One region of the Streptomyces sp. SudanB182_2057 genome, then DNA from elsewhere that is predicted to be linked to it. Evidence: riboswitches for the same ligand, from Rfam matches in the RefSeq annotation. Region 1 holds a riboswitch; the other holds the start of a gene.

What was found. A riboswitch is a leader RNA that binds a small molecule or an ion and turns the genes downstream of it on or off. The one in region 1 is predicted to bind ZMP and ZTP.
Region 2: another riboswitch for ZMP and ZTP. It lies ahead of ACSURM_RS14610 (glycine hydroxymethyltransferase); the one in region 1 lies ahead of ACSURM_RS03565 (bifunctional 5,10-methylenetetrahydrofolate dehydrogenase/5,10-methenyltetrahydrofolate cyclohydrolase).

Annotation. Positions count from the first base shown of each region.
Region 1 covers NZ_OZ186798.1:869,127-876,107, reverse strand. The annotation lists gene ACSURM_RS03570 (glycosyltransferase) at 1-756, opposite strand, end outside; gene ACSURM_RS03565 (bifunctional 5,10-methylenetetrahydrofolate dehydrogenase/5,10-methenyltetrahydrofolate cyclohydrolase) at 976-1,833, opposite strand; ZMP/ZTP riboswitch at 1,861-1,941, opposite strand; gene ACSURM_RS03560 (nuclear transport factor 2 family protein) at 2,001-2,366, opposite strand; gene ACSURM_RS03555 (hypothetical protein) at 2,538-2,852, shown strand; gene ACSURM_RS03550 (S-(hydroxymethyl)mycothiol dehydrogenase) at 2,977-4,065, shown strand; gene ACSURM_RS03545 (MBL fold metallo-hydrolase) at 4,065-4,694, shown strand; gene ACSURM_RS03540 (SDR family oxidoreductase) at 4,786-5,700, shown strand; gene ACSURM_RS03535 (hypothetical protein) at 5,734-6,204, opposite strand; gene ACSURM_RS03530 (L,D-transpeptidase family protein) at 6,692-6,981, shown strand, end outside.
Region 2 covers NZ_OZ186798.1:3,420,107-3,427,087, reverse strand. The annotation lists gene ACSURM_RS14640 (PLP-dependent aminotransferase family protein) at 1-946, shown strand, start outside; gene ACSURM_RS14635 (hypothetical protein) at 1,044-1,493, shown strand; gene ACSURM_RS14630 (glutathionylspermidine synthase family protein) at 1,507-2,691, shown strand; gene ACSURM_RS14625 (TetR/AcrR family transcriptional regulator) at 2,681-3,259, opposite strand; gene ACSURM_RS14620 (nuclear transport factor 2 family protein) at 3,366-3,827, shown strand; gene rocD (ornithine--oxo-acid transaminase) at 3,828-5,039, opposite strand; ZMP/ZTP riboswitch at 5,140-5,228, shown strand; gene ACSURM_RS14610 (glycine hydroxymethyltransferase) at 5,261-6,715, shown strand; gene trpS (tryptophan--tRNA ligase) at 6,843-6,981, shown strand, end outside.

The DNA of each region.
Region 1 (6,981 bases):
CAGCCCGACGAAGACCGGCGGCGGCCCCGCGGCGATGAACTCCTCCACCTCGACGGGAAGCCGGCGCTCGACGTCGTACGGCCACCAGTAGCCGCCCACCTCGAGTCCCGCCCGCCAGTCGGCGGGCCGGGGCACCACCAGGGGGCTGAAACCGTGGTGCACCGGCCAGCGCCGCCGCTCCCGGGCCCGCCGGGCCGCGGTGGCGCCCAGCGGGGGCAGGCCGAGCCGCTCGCGCAGCGCCGGCACGGCACCGGAGAAGACGTGCTCCACGGCCAGGCTCACCCCCTGCCCGGCGAGCCGGTTCACCGGCCCGCCCCAGGCGCCGCCGCCGAGCACCGGCGGGGCGAACTCCCGGGTGGCGGCGAGGGGTTGCAGGTATACGCCCAGGCTCGGCAGCCGCAGCCCCTCGGCGATCGTGTGCCCGAGCGGGGCCAGCGAGGCGGACAGCAGCAGCACCTCGCTGTCCCGCGCGGCGTCCAGCAGGTCCTCGGTCATCCGTCCCACCAGGCGCCGCGCCAGATCCACCACGCGCGCCAGCTTTCCGGCCCCGCTGGCGCTGCGGTGCAGACCCCGGCCGCGCGGCGACCGGAGTTCGGCCAGCGGATCCACCGGCAGCGCGTGGAACCGTACCCCCGACCCTTCCACCAGCGGTTCGAAGCGGCCGTGGGTGACCAGCGTGACCTCGTGCCCGGCCAGCGCCAGCCGGTGTCCGAGCCCGGTGTAGGGCGCGGCGTCGCCCCGGGAACCCGCCGTCATGATCGCAACGCGCACAACGGCCAGTATGGCCGCTCCCGTGGCCACGGCGCCCGCCCGTCGGCGCGAATGTCCCATACGTACATGCCGAGGGCGAGACCGCCGCCGAACACCGCGAGGGTCGGCGGGCCCGGCCGATTCACCGGCAGCGAGCTGCCGAGTACGGCCCTGGGTTCCGGCTCCGGCCGGACACCCCGGGCCCTCGCACCCGTACCGCCGCCCCTACGCGCCGAGTTGCCGCCCGGCCGCCGTCACCGTCTGCTCCAGCAGCGTGGCGATCGTCATCGGACCCACCCCGCCCGGCACCGGCGTGATCAGCGAGGCACGCTCCACGGCCGAGTCGAAGTCGACGTCGCCGACGTTCCCCGGGTTGTAGCCCGCGTCGATCACGACCGCGCCCGGCTTGATGTCCTGCCCGCGGATCAGCCGCGGCCGGCCCACCGCGGCCACGACGATGTCGGCCTCGCGGACCGCCGCCGACAGATCCCGGGTGCGCGAGTGGCAGTACGTCACGGTCGCGTCCCGCGCCAGCAGCAGCATGCCCACCGGCTTGCCGAGGATCGCGCTGCGGCCCACCACCACGGCCCGCTTCCCGGCCGGGTCGACGCCGTACTCGTCCAGCAGCCGCACGATGCCGCCCGGCGTGCAGGAGACGAAGCCCGGCAGCCCGAAGCTCATCGTGGCGAACGAGGCGAAGGTGACACCGTCCACGTCCTTCTCCGGCGCGATCGCCTCGAACGCGGCCCGCTCGTCGACGTGGTCGCCCACCGGGTGCTGGAGCAGGATGCCGTGCACCCCCGGGTCGTCCGACAACTCCCGCAGGGTAGCGACGAGTCCGTCCGTCGTGGTGGTGGCCGGGAGGGCGACGTGCCGGGAGGTGATGCCGGCCTCGCGGCAGCGGTTCCGCTTCATGCGGACGTAGGTCACCGAGGCCGGGTCCTCGCCGACCAGCACGGTCGCGAGACACGGTGCGGTGCCGGTGCGCTCGGTGAGGGCGGCGGCCTGCCGCGCGGTGTCCTCCACGATGCGGCGGGCGAGCGCGGTGCCGTCCATCAGACGGGCGGCCTGGGTCTGGGTCATGCTGCACACTCCTGGGACCGGATCGAGTCTTCTCGCCCAGGCGCGCGGCTGACCTCACGGGCCGCTCCCCGGTGGTACTCCACCTCAGCGCCAGTCACGGCCCGCGTACAGCGTAACCGAGCGTGTGTACGACCTCGGGACCACCTTCCTTCCGCCGCCGGGCCGGGCTACTCGTCCCAGACCTGGATGATCAGCTGATCGGTGATCCTGCCGTCCCGCAGCGTGAGCATCGACTCGGCCAGGACCCGGGTGCCGTCCGCGTACTCGCAGGACTCGCTGTAGGCGGCGTGGTCGCCCTGGATGACGCACTGCTCCAGCTTGTGCGTCATGTCGCGGCGGTAGACGTCGTCCAGCAACTCGGCGATCTGTACCCGGCCGTGCAACTCCGTGGGGTGACTGGGCTGGTGGACACGGTCGACGATGCGGATCCGCGCGTCGTCCGCGTAGAGCGACAGAAGGGTGTTGCCGGTATCGCCCTCTATGCCCCGGCGCAGTGTCTCGCCGTCGAAAGCGGAGCCCGTCGCGCTGCCCATGGTGACCTCCTTCAGGCGCCCGCGGCCCGCCGTGAGCGGACCGCCACGGCCCCCCTGACGAGACTCCTCCGCCCCGGCGGCCCCGGCAAGCCCGGCCGCCGCGGTCCGCCTCACGAGTGAGCCCGCCGGGCCACCCGTGTCCGGCCGGAGGACCGGGCCGTTGCTGAGGGCATGATCTCAACACGTCGCATCGCCGCCGCCGTCGGTCTGGCCGCCGGGATCGCCGGCATCGCCGCACCCCAGGCGGACGCGGCGGGCACCGGCGCCCCCGTCGTCGGAAAGCTCGCCGCCCTCTCCACGCTGGACTCGCTCACCGCCGGTGACATCCCGGCCCCGTACCGCGACCGGGTGCCGAAGGTCAGCGAGCAGGTGGGGGAGCTGAAGCACCTGCGGGAACTGAACCAGCTGCGCCAGGTGGAGCAGGTCATCGCCCCCGTGGCGCCCCTGCTCGGCCTGGTGAACGCCGTCCCCGTCCGCCTGCGCTGACCCCCGCCCCGCGCCGCGGCCGACGGCGGCCGGAAAGATCCGCGATCATGTACGTGATCCTTCCCGCTGCCGACCGGTCGCGTCGTAGGGTCGTCGGCGAAGGCATTCGATGAAGGGACAGGCCATGGCGCAGGAAGTACGCGGCGTGATCGCACCGGGCAGGAACGAGCCCGTGCGGGTCGAGACGATCGTGGTGCCGGACCCGGGGCCCGGCGAAGCCGTCGTACGCGTCCAGGCCTGCGGGGTCTGCCACACCGATCTGCACTACAAGCAGGGCGGCATCTCCGACGACTTCCCCTTCCTGCTCGGCCACGAGGCCGCCGGCGTCGTGGAGTCGGTCGGCGAGGGCGTCACCGACGTCGCCCCCGGGGACTTCGTCATCCTCAACTGGCGCGCGGTGTGCGGACAGTGCCGGGCCTGCCTGCGCGGCCGGCCCTGGTACTGCTTCGACACCCACAACGCCCGGCAGAAGATGACCCTCGCCGCCACCGGCCAGGAGCTGTCCCCGGCCCTCGGCATCGGCGCCTTCGCCGAGAAGACGCTCGTCGCGGCCGGCCAGTGCACCAAGGTCGATCCGGCCGTCTCCCCGGCGGTCGCGGGCCTCCTCGGCTGCGGGGTGATGGCCGGCATCGGCGCCGCGATCAACACCGGTGGCGTCGGCCGCGGTGACTCGGTCGCCGTCATCGGCTGCGGCGGTGTCGGCGGCGCGGCCATCGCCGGGGCGAACCTGGCCGGCGCGGCCCGCGTCATCGCCGTGGACATCGACGACCGCAAGCTGGCCAAGGCCCGCACCCTGGGCGCCACCCACACCGTCAACTCCAAGGAGACCGACCCGGTCGAGGCGATCCGCGAGCTCACCGGCGGCTTCGGCGCCGACGTCGTCATCGAGGCCGTCGGCCGCCCCGAGACCTACCGGCAGGCCTTCTACGCCCGCGACCTGGCCGGCACCGTCGTCCTCGTCGGTGTCCCCACCCCCGACATGAAACTCGAACTGCCCCTGCTGGACGTCTTCGGCCGCGGCGGCGCCCTGAAGTCGAGCTGGTACGGCGACTGCCTGCCCAGCCGTGACTTCCCGATGCTGATCGACCTGCACCTGCAAGGCCGCCTGCCGCTCGACGCGTTCGTCACCGAGACCGTCGGACTCGACGAGGTGGAGCAGGCGTTCGAGCGGATGCACCACGGCGACGTGCTGCGCTCGGTGGTGGTGCTGTGATGACCGCGCGGATCGAACGCCTCGTCACCAGCGGCCAGTTCACCCTGGACGGCGGCACCTGGGACGTGGAGAACAACGTGTGGCTCGTCGGCGACGACCGCGAGGTGATCGTCATCGACGCCGCCCACGACGCCGAGGCCATCGCCCGCGCCGTCGGCGACCGCCGGCTGACCGCCATCGTGTGCACGCACGCCCACAACGACCACGTCAACGCGGCCCCGGCACTCGCCGACCTGACCGGCGCCACGATCTGGCTGCACCCCGACGACCTGCCGCTGTGGCAGCAGACCCACCCGGACCGCGCACCCGACCAACACCTCCTCGACGGCCAGGTCATCGAGGCCGCCGGCGCCGACCTCACCGTCCTGCACACCCCCGGACACGCCCCGGGCGCCGTCTGCCTGTACGACCCCGGTCTCGGCACCGTGTTCACCGGCGACACCCTCTTCCAGGGCGGCCCGGGCGCCACCGGGCGCTCCTTCTCCCACTTCCCGACCATCATCGACTCCGTCCGCGACCGCCTCCTCACCCTGCCGGCCGAGACCAAGGTCCTCACCGGGCACGGCGACGCCACCACCATCGGCGCGGAGGCCCCGCACCTTCAGGAGTGGATCGACCGCGGGCACTGATTCCGGGCGCCGCCGAAACACCGACAGAAGATGTCCGGTATTCCCGTGAGAGTGGCAGGGCACAGCACGCACGGCACACGGGAGGCAGGACATGACAGGACCGCTGGACGGCAAGGTGGCGCTGGTCGCCGGGGCGACACGGGGCGCGGGCCGGGGCATCGCCGTGGAACTCGGCGCGGCCGGCGCCACCGTGTACGTCACCGGCCGCAGCACCCGCGCCCGCCGCTCGGAGTACGACCGCCCCGAGACCATCGAGGACACCGCCGACCTCGTCACCGAGGCCGGCGGCCGGGGCATCGCCGTACCGGCCGACCATCTCGACCACTCGGCCGTACGGCACCTGGTGGACCGGATCGCCGCGGAACGGGGCCGCCTGGACGTCCTCGTCAACGACATCTGGGGCGGGGAGAACCTCTTCGAGTGGGACACCCCCCTGTGGGAGCACGACCTCGCGAGCGGGCTGCGGCTGCTCCGCCTCGCCGTCGAGACCCACGCCGTCACCAGCCACTACGCCCTGCCGCTGCTGCTGCGCCGGCCCGGCGGCCTGGTCGTGGAGGTCACCGACGGCACCGCCGAGTACAACCGCGACACCTACCGCGTCAACTTCTTCTACGACCTCGCCAAGGCGTCCGTCCTGCGCATGGCCTTCGCCCTCGGACACGAACTCGGGCCGCGCGGCGCGACGGCCGTGGCCCTGACACCGGGCTGGATGCGCTCGGAGATCATGCTCGACACGTACGGCGTGCGCGAGGAGAACTGGCGGGACGCCCTGGCACGCGAACCGCACTTCGCCATCTCCGAGACCCCGCGCTTCACCGGCCGCGCCGTGGCAGCCCTGGCCGCCGACCCGGACGTGGCCCGGTTCAACGGGCAGTCCCTCTCCAGCGGCGGCCTGGCGCGGGTCTACGGCTTCACCGACCTCGACGGCAGCCGCCCGGACGCCTGGCGGTACCTGACCGAGGTACAGGACGCCGGCAAACCGGCCGATGTCACCGGGTACCGGTGAACTCCCGCGCGGCACAGGTGAATCCGCGTCCACTCAGACGTACCGTCGGCCCGTGACGGACCCGAGTACGGTTGCCCGGGCCGGCCGTGCCACTCGTTCCTCGGGCGGGTCCGCGACGAGGGTGAAGCAGACGACGTCGAAGCGCACCGGGGCCGGCGGGCGCAGACCCGGCAGCCCTTCGACGCCCGCGCCGAGCCGCCGGGCCGGCGCCGCATCGCGCTCCACGATCACCAGCCCGCCCGGCAGCGACGGCACCCGCCGCAGCCGGTCCCGGCCCGGGTCCAGCACCGACATCGCCTTCGCGACGCCGGTGTGCGGGCTGCCCGAGAGCACGTCCAGCGGACCCGGCGCCGCCGCTCCCTGCCGGGAGACGTCCACGGCCAGCCGTTCGCCCGCCCCCTCGCGGCCGATGGCCGGCCCCACCGTGTTCGACATGGTCGCGCCCGTCACGAAGGCCCCGCTGTGCTCCGCGCCCAGTCCGAACAGCTCGCGCGGCCACGCCACCGTCTCCCGCTCCTGGGCCCAGGACCGACCCCGACAGGTTCCGGTCAGATGCGGACGTCAGCCGGTCCCCGGCGCCCGCCCCGGCATCGGGCCGGACGCGGCGACCGGCCGGACCCGCCACCTCCCGGGCGGCGACAGCACGGGCGGCCTGCGGCACCTCGGGAGGCCGGGCCGGATCACCGGCGAGCGTACGGTCCACGCGCCGCGCCCGAGGTCGCGCCGGACGCCCCGCGCCCGGCCCCCTTCACGACGAGCGGACCGGTGAAACCGGACACCCACCCGGCGGCCCCCGGGCCCCGACCCGGGCGGCGGGGCTGTCCGGGGTGTGCGATACGGTCTGGACTTCACCGTTTCGTCACAGCCTGACCGGAACCACAACCATGCCCTCCCCGGCCGCGTCTAGTAGTCCGAGACCGCGGGAATCGAGCTGGGGAGCACCCGGGAGGACCGGGCGAGCAGACCAGGAACCGGAAGGAGAGAGGCCGCCATGGGGGGCATACGCAGACGAGGCGTCGTAGGGCTGGGCGTGACGGGACTGGTGGCGCCGCTCGCGCTCGCCTTCACCGCGGCACCGGCCCAGGCCGCGAGCTGCTCCACGAGCACCGGGCCGTACCAGAAGAAGGTGGAGAAGTTCCTGGGCCGGCCGGTCGACGGCAGGCAGTCCGCCGCCGACTGCACGGCGATCCGGGCATTCCAGTCCAAGCACGGCATCACCCCCACCATCGGCTACGCCGGTCCGGTCACCTGGGGCGTGATGGACCTCATGAACAAGCAGAA
Region 2 (6,981 bases), 2.6 Mb from region 1:
CCGGCGCGAGCTGCGCACCGCCCTCGCCGGATACCTCGCCCGGGTCCGGGGCGTGCGCGCCACCCCGGACACCGTCGTCGTCACCGCCGGTACCTCGCACGCCCTGCGCGTCCTCGGCACCATGCTGCGGGCGCGCGGGGCGGACACGGTCGCCGTGGAGTCCTACGGCCTCGACGTCCACTGGCGGCTGCTGCGCGCGGCGGGCCTGGCCACCCCCGCGCTGCCCTACGACGCGCGCGGCACCGACCCGCGCGCGCCGGACGGCGCCGCGGCCGTCCTGCTCACCCCGGCCCACCAGTTCCCGACGGGCACCCCGCTGCACCCGGACCGGCGGGCCGCCGTCGTGGACTGGGCGCGGCGCACCGGCGGTCTGGTGCTGGAGGACGACTACGACGGCGAGTTCCGCTACGACCGCCAGCCCGTCGGCGCCCTCCAGGGCCTGGACCCCGACCGGGTGGTGTACCTGGGCACCGCCAGCAAGTCCCTCGCGCCCGGGCTGCGGCTGGGCTGGATGGTGCTGCCGCCGGCCCTGGCGGAGGAGGCGGTGGCGGCCAAGGGCCACGTCGACACCTGCGGGTCGCTGGACCAGCTGACGCTGGCCGAGTTCCTCACCTCCGGCGCCTACGACCGGCACGTCCGCTCCGCCCGCCTGCGCTACCGGCGCCGCCGGGACGCCCTCGCCGCGGCCGTGGCGGACCGGGCGCCGTCGGTGCGGGTGACGGGCATCGCGGCCGGACTGCACGCGGTGCTGCGGCTCCCGCCGGGCCTGGAACAGCCGGTGGTCCAGGCGGCGGACCTCCAGGGCCTGGCCCTGCACGGCCTGACCTACTACCGCCACCCCGACGCCCCGGCCGACCCCTCGGACGCCCTGGTGGTCGGCTACGGCACCCCGTCGGACAGCGCGTGGACAGGCACCCTGGAGGCACTGTGCCGGGTGCTGCCGTAAGGCGGCGGGGGCGGCCGGAAGTCACCCCCGGTTGGGCGCGGGCGCGCCCTTTCTCTAGGCTGACCGCCGAACAGTCGTTTGACGGGGGAGACACACCATGGCGCACACCGGCAGGCAACTCCGCTCCACAACGGTCGTCCTGGGCGGTGTGGGCCTGCTGGCCGCCGCCCTCACGGCCTGCTCGTCCGACCCGGACAAACGCTGTGTGGACCGGGACAGTTACGACGTCTCCAAGGGCTACAAGGTCGTCTCCGACAAGAGCTGCAAAACGACGAGCGGGAGCGGGGGCTCCTCCTCGGGCCGGAAGAAGCCCGTCAAGAAGGGCGCCAAGCGGCCGGTCGACGCCGCCTGGTACTACGACGGCAAGGAGAGGAACGGCTGGGTCGACGGCGGGTCCTTCACCAAGTCCGGCGGATCGGGTGGTGGTTCGGGCGGCTCGGGCGGAAGTTCGGGCGGTTCGTCGTACAACGACGGGACGAGCGCGGGGAGTCACGGCGGGGTCAGCCGCGGCGGCTTCGGCGGCGGCTCGGGCAGCTCCGGCGGCTGACCGGACGACGCGCATGGAACGCCGCACCACGACCCCCCGCCCCGGCTGGCAGCAGACCGTCGAGGCCCAGGGCCTGATCTACCCCCTCACCCGCCACCCCGACGGCTCCCTGCGGCCGTACTGGGACGAGAGCGCCTACTACGTCTTCTCCCTGGAGGAGGTCGAGGCGCTGGAGGAGACCGTCGCGGAACTGCACCGCATGTGCCTCGCGGCGGCGGACCACATCGTGGCGGAGGACCGGCTGGCCGATCTCGGCATCACCGACGCGCGGGTGGCCGCCGCGGTCACCGAGTCCTGGCACCGCCGCGCCGAACTGCCGTCTCTCTACGGCCGTTTCGACCTGCGCTACGACGGCACCGGCCCGGCGAAGCTGCTGGAGTACAACGCCGACACGCCCACCTCGCTGGTGGAGGCGGCCTCCCCGCAGTGGTTCTGGATGGAGGAACGTTTTCCCGGCGCCGACCAGTGGAACTCCCTGCACGAACGCCTGGTGGACGCCTGGCGCGCCCAGGCCGCGCTGCTGCCGCCCGGCGCCCCCCTGCACTTCGCGCACTCCGCCGCCGACGAACTCGGCGAGGACCTGATGACGGTCGCCTACCTGAAGGAGACGGCGGAGCAGGCCGGCCTCGCCACCGACTGGCTCGCCATGGAGGAGATCGGCTGGGACTCCCTCTCCGGCCGCTTCGTGGACAACCGGCTCCGCTTCATCCGGGCCATCTTCAAGCTCTACCCCTGGGAGTGGCTGACCACGGACGCCTTCGGTCCCCAGGTCCTGGACACCCTGGACAACGGCGGCGGCACCGGCAGCACCCTGTGGATCGAGCCGGCCTGGAAGATGCTGCTGAGCAACAAGGCCCTGCTGGCGGTCCTCTGGGAGCTGTACCCCGGCCACCCCAGCCTCCTGCCCGCCTACCTGGACGGCCCCCGCGAGCTGGCCGCCACCACCGGCTACGTCGCCAAGCCCCTGCTCGGCCGCGAGGGCGCCGGCATCACCGTCCACGAGCCCGGCACCCCGCCCGCCCCCCGCGAGGACCCCTGCTGCTACCAGCGGCTGGCCCCCCTGCCCGCCTTCGACGGCAACCACGTCGTCCTCGGCGCCTGGGTCGTCGCCGGCGAACCGGCGGGCCTCGGGATCCGCGAATCCACCGGCCTGATCACCGACGAGTACGCCCGCTTCCTGCCGCACGTCATCCTCTAGCCGTCCGCGCCCCGAGCAGCGCCTCCACCGCCTCCCGCGCGTGCCCCGCCGCGGCCGGGTCGCCCGTGATGCCCGCCGTGACCATGGCCCCCTCGGCCAGCAGGTGCACGGGTTCGGCGAGCGGGAGTCCCGTGGCCCGGACCCAGACCGCCAACTGGGCGCGGAAGGCTTCCTTGTGGGCGCGTACCTCCCGCAGCACCGCCTCCGAGGACGCGCCCAGTTCCCCGTGGGCGTTGATCCAGGCACAGCCGCGGAAACCGGGCTCGGCGAACCACGCGGCGAGCCAGTCGAAGACCGCCAGCACCCGTTCGCGCGGGTCGGCGACGCGCTCCACGTGCGCGGCCAGGCTCTCCCGCCAGCGCCGGTCGCGCCGCCGGAGCACGGCGACGACCAGGTCCTCCTTGGTCGCGAACAGCCGGTAGATCCGCTTCAGGGGCAGCCCGGACGCCTCCCGGACCCGGTCCATGCCGACCGCCTGGACGCCGTGTGCGTAGAAGAGCGTCTCGGCGGTGTCCAGCAGGGTCTCGCGGTCCAGGCGGTCGCGTTCCTCGGTGGCGGGGGCGGGCATCCGGGCTCCTCATGTCTCCTTGACGCCGAGAACGGTCGTTCTCTACCTTAGTCGCAGCGATGGAGAACGACCGTTCTCGACCTGGCCCGTCCCCGAGGAGGCCGCCGTGCCCGAAGCCCGCCCGCCCTACCCGCCGTTCACCCTGGAGACCGCCCGGCAGAAGGTCCAGGCGGCCGAGGACGCCTGGAACACCCGCGACCCCCACCGGGTGGCCCTCGCCTACACCGAGGACTCCGTCTGGCGCAACCGCGACCGGTTCCTCACCGGCCGGGAGGAGATCGTCGCCTTCCTCACCGACAAGTGGCGCCGCGAACTGGACTACGCGCTGCGCAAGAGCCTGTGGAGCTTCCACGAGGACCGCATCGCCGTCCGCTTCCAGTACGAGCACCGCGACACCGACGGCCAGTGGTGGCGCTCCTACGGCAACGAACTGTGGGAGTTCGACGCGCACGGCCTGATGCGCCGCCGCGAGGCGAGCATCAACGACGTGGCCATCGAGGAATCCGACCGGCGCATCCTCGGCCCCCGGCCCGCCGGCGAGCACGGCACCGACATCCCCCTGCGCTGATCAGGCCCCGAGCAGCACCGCCCGCAACTGCTCCACGCCCCAGTCCAGATCCTCCTCGCCGATCACCAGCGGCGGAGCGATCCGGATCGTCGCCCCGTGGGTCTCCTTGACCAGGACCCCACGGGCCAGCAGCCGCTCGGCGACCTCCCGCCCGGTACCCACCGCCGGGGCGACGTCCACCCCGGCCCACAGCCCCCGCCCGCGCACCGCCGTCACCCGGCCCGTCCCCGCCAGCTCGCCCAGCAGCCGGTGCAGCCGCTCGCCCAGCCGCGCCGCCCGCTCCTGGTACTCCCCGGTCCGCAGCATCGCGATCACCTCCAGCGCCACCGCGCAGGCCAGCGGATTCCCGCCGAACGTCGACCCGTGCTCACCCGGCCGGAACACCCCGAGCACCGCCGCGCTCGACACCACCGCCGACACCGGCACGATCCCGCCGCCCAGTGCCTTGCCCAGCACGTACACGTCCGGCACGACCCCCTCGTTCTCGCACGCGAAGGTCCGCCCGGTCCGGCCCAGCCCCGACTGGACCTCGTCGGCGACGAAGAGCACATTCCGCTCCCGGGTCAGCTCCCGCACCCCCGCCAGATAACCCGCCGGCGGCACGATCACCCCCGACTCGCCCTGCACCGGCTCCAGCAGCACCGCCACCGTGTTCTCCGTCAGCGCCCCCCGCAGCGCGGTCAGGTCGCCGTACGGCACGATCTCGAACCCCGGCGTGTACGGCCCGAAGTCCGCCCGCGCCTCGGGATCCGTGGAGAAGCTGATGACGGTCGTCGTACGGCCGTGGAAGTTGCCGCCCGCCACGACGATCTTCGCCATCTCCGCGGGCACCCCCTTCACCCGGTAGCCCCACTTCCGGGCCGTCTTGACCGCGCCCTCCACCGCCTCCGCGCCGGTGTTCGCCGGCAGCACCATCTCCATCCCGCACAGCCCCGCCAGCTCGGCGCAGAACGCCGCGAACCGGTCGTGGTGGAAGGCGCGGGAGGTCAGCGTCAGCCGCTCGAGCTGCCGCCGGGCCGCCTCCACCAGCCGGGGATGGCCGTGCCCGAAGTTCAGCGCCGAGTAACCGGCCAGCAGGTCCAGGTACCGCCGCCCCGACACGTCCGTCAGCCACGCCCCCGCACCGGTGGCGAGCACCACCGGCAGCGGATCGTAGGTGGGCGCGCAGTGCGCCCCGGCGAGGGCGATGAGGTCTTCTTCGGCAGCGGTCACGGACACTCCCGGCTCGGCCCGGATACGACGACGACCTCCTTCTTAACCCCGCTCGCACGGTGGGCGCGGGATCTTCCGCCCGGCGCGCCCGGTACGCTGACACCCGGGCCGTGACTGGCGCGCTGGGATGGGACAGACCATCAGGGAGCGGCCCGAGCGGTAAGAGTGCCGTGCGCCTGGGCCGAACGTGAACGCTGTACGCACACCGTCCGGAGGTCCCCATGCCAGAGAACGCCGCCCCCCTCTCCACCGAGTCCACCGCCTTCCGCGCGGCCCTCGACGTCATCCGCGCCGTGGAGCCGCGCGTCGCCGACGCCATCGGCCAGGAGGTCGCCGACCAGCGCGGCATGCTCAAGCTGATCGCGTCCGAGAACTACGCCTCCCCGGCGACCCTGCTCGCGATGGGCAACTGGTTCAGCGACAAGTACGCCGAGGGCACCATCGGCCGCCGCTTCTACGCCGGCTGCCGCAACGTCGACACCGTCGAGGCCCTCGCCGCCGAACACGCCCGCGAACTGTTCGGCGCCCGCCACGCCTACGTCCAGCCGCACTCCGGCATCGACGCCAACCTCGTCGCCTTCTGGGCCGTCCTCGCCGACCGCGTCGAGGTGCCCTTCCTGGAGAAGGCCGGCGCCCGCCAGATCAACGACCTCACCGACGCCGACTGGGCCGAGCTGCGCCAGGCCTTCGGCAACCAGCGCATGCTCGGCATGTCCCTGGACGCCGGCGGCCACCTCACCCACGGCTTCCGCCCGAACATCTCCGGCAAGATGTTCGACCAGCGCTCCTACGGCACCGACCCGGCCACCGGCCTGATCGACTACGACGCCCTGCGCGCCCAGGCCCGCGAGTTCAAGCCGCTGATCATCGTCGCGGGCTACTCCGCGTACCCCCGGCTGGTGAACTTCCGGATCATGCGGGAGATCGCCGACGAGGTCGGCGCCACCCTCATGGTCGACATGGCCCACTTCGCCGGGCTGGTCGCCGGCAAGGTGCTCACCGGCGACTTCGACCCGGTCCCGCACGCCCAGATCGTCACCACCACCACCCACAAGTCGCTGCGCGGCCCGCGCGGCGGCATGGTGCTGTGCGACGACTCCCTCAAGGACCAGGTGGACCGCGGCTGCCCGATGGTCCTCGGCGGCCCGCTCCCGCACGTCATGGCCGCCAAGGCCGTCGCCCTCGCCGAGGCCCGGCAGCCCGCCTTCCAGGACTACGCCCAGCGCATCGTGGACAACTCCCGCGCCCTCGCCGAGGGCCTGACGCGGCGCGGCGCCACCCTCGTCACCGGCGGCACCGACAACCACCTCAACCTGATCGACGTCGCCACCTCCTACGGCCTCACCGGCCGCCAGGCCGAGGCCGCCCTGCTCGACTCGGGCATCGTCACCAACCGCAACGCCATCCCGGCCGACCCGAACGGCGCCTGGTACACCTCCGGCATCCGCGTCGGCACCCCCGCGCTGACCACCCGCGGCCTCGGCACGGCGGAGATGGACGAGGTCGCGGCCCTGATCGACCGCGTCCTGACCACCACCGAGCCGGGCACCACCAAGTCCGGCGCCCCCTCCAAGGCGAGCCACGTCCTGGACGAGAAGGTCGCCGACGAGATCGCCCGCCGCGCCACGGACCTGGTGGCGGGCTTCCCGCTCTACCCGCAGGTCGACCTCGGCTGACACACCCCGTAGGGAGCGCGGGGCCGCACGCGCCGTGCGGCCCCGCCGCGCGGGCGCGCCCGGCCGCGGCGGGCCCGCGGTTCCCCACCCGCCCGACCCGCCCCGTGCCTCTGCGACAATGAGGGGTATGGCAGACCGACCTCGCGTGCTCTCCGGCATCCAGCCCACCGCCGGCTCGTTCCACCTCGGCAACTACCTCGGCGCCGTCCGCCAGTGGGTTGCCCTCCAGGAGTCCCACGACGCCTTCTACATGGTGGTCGACCTGC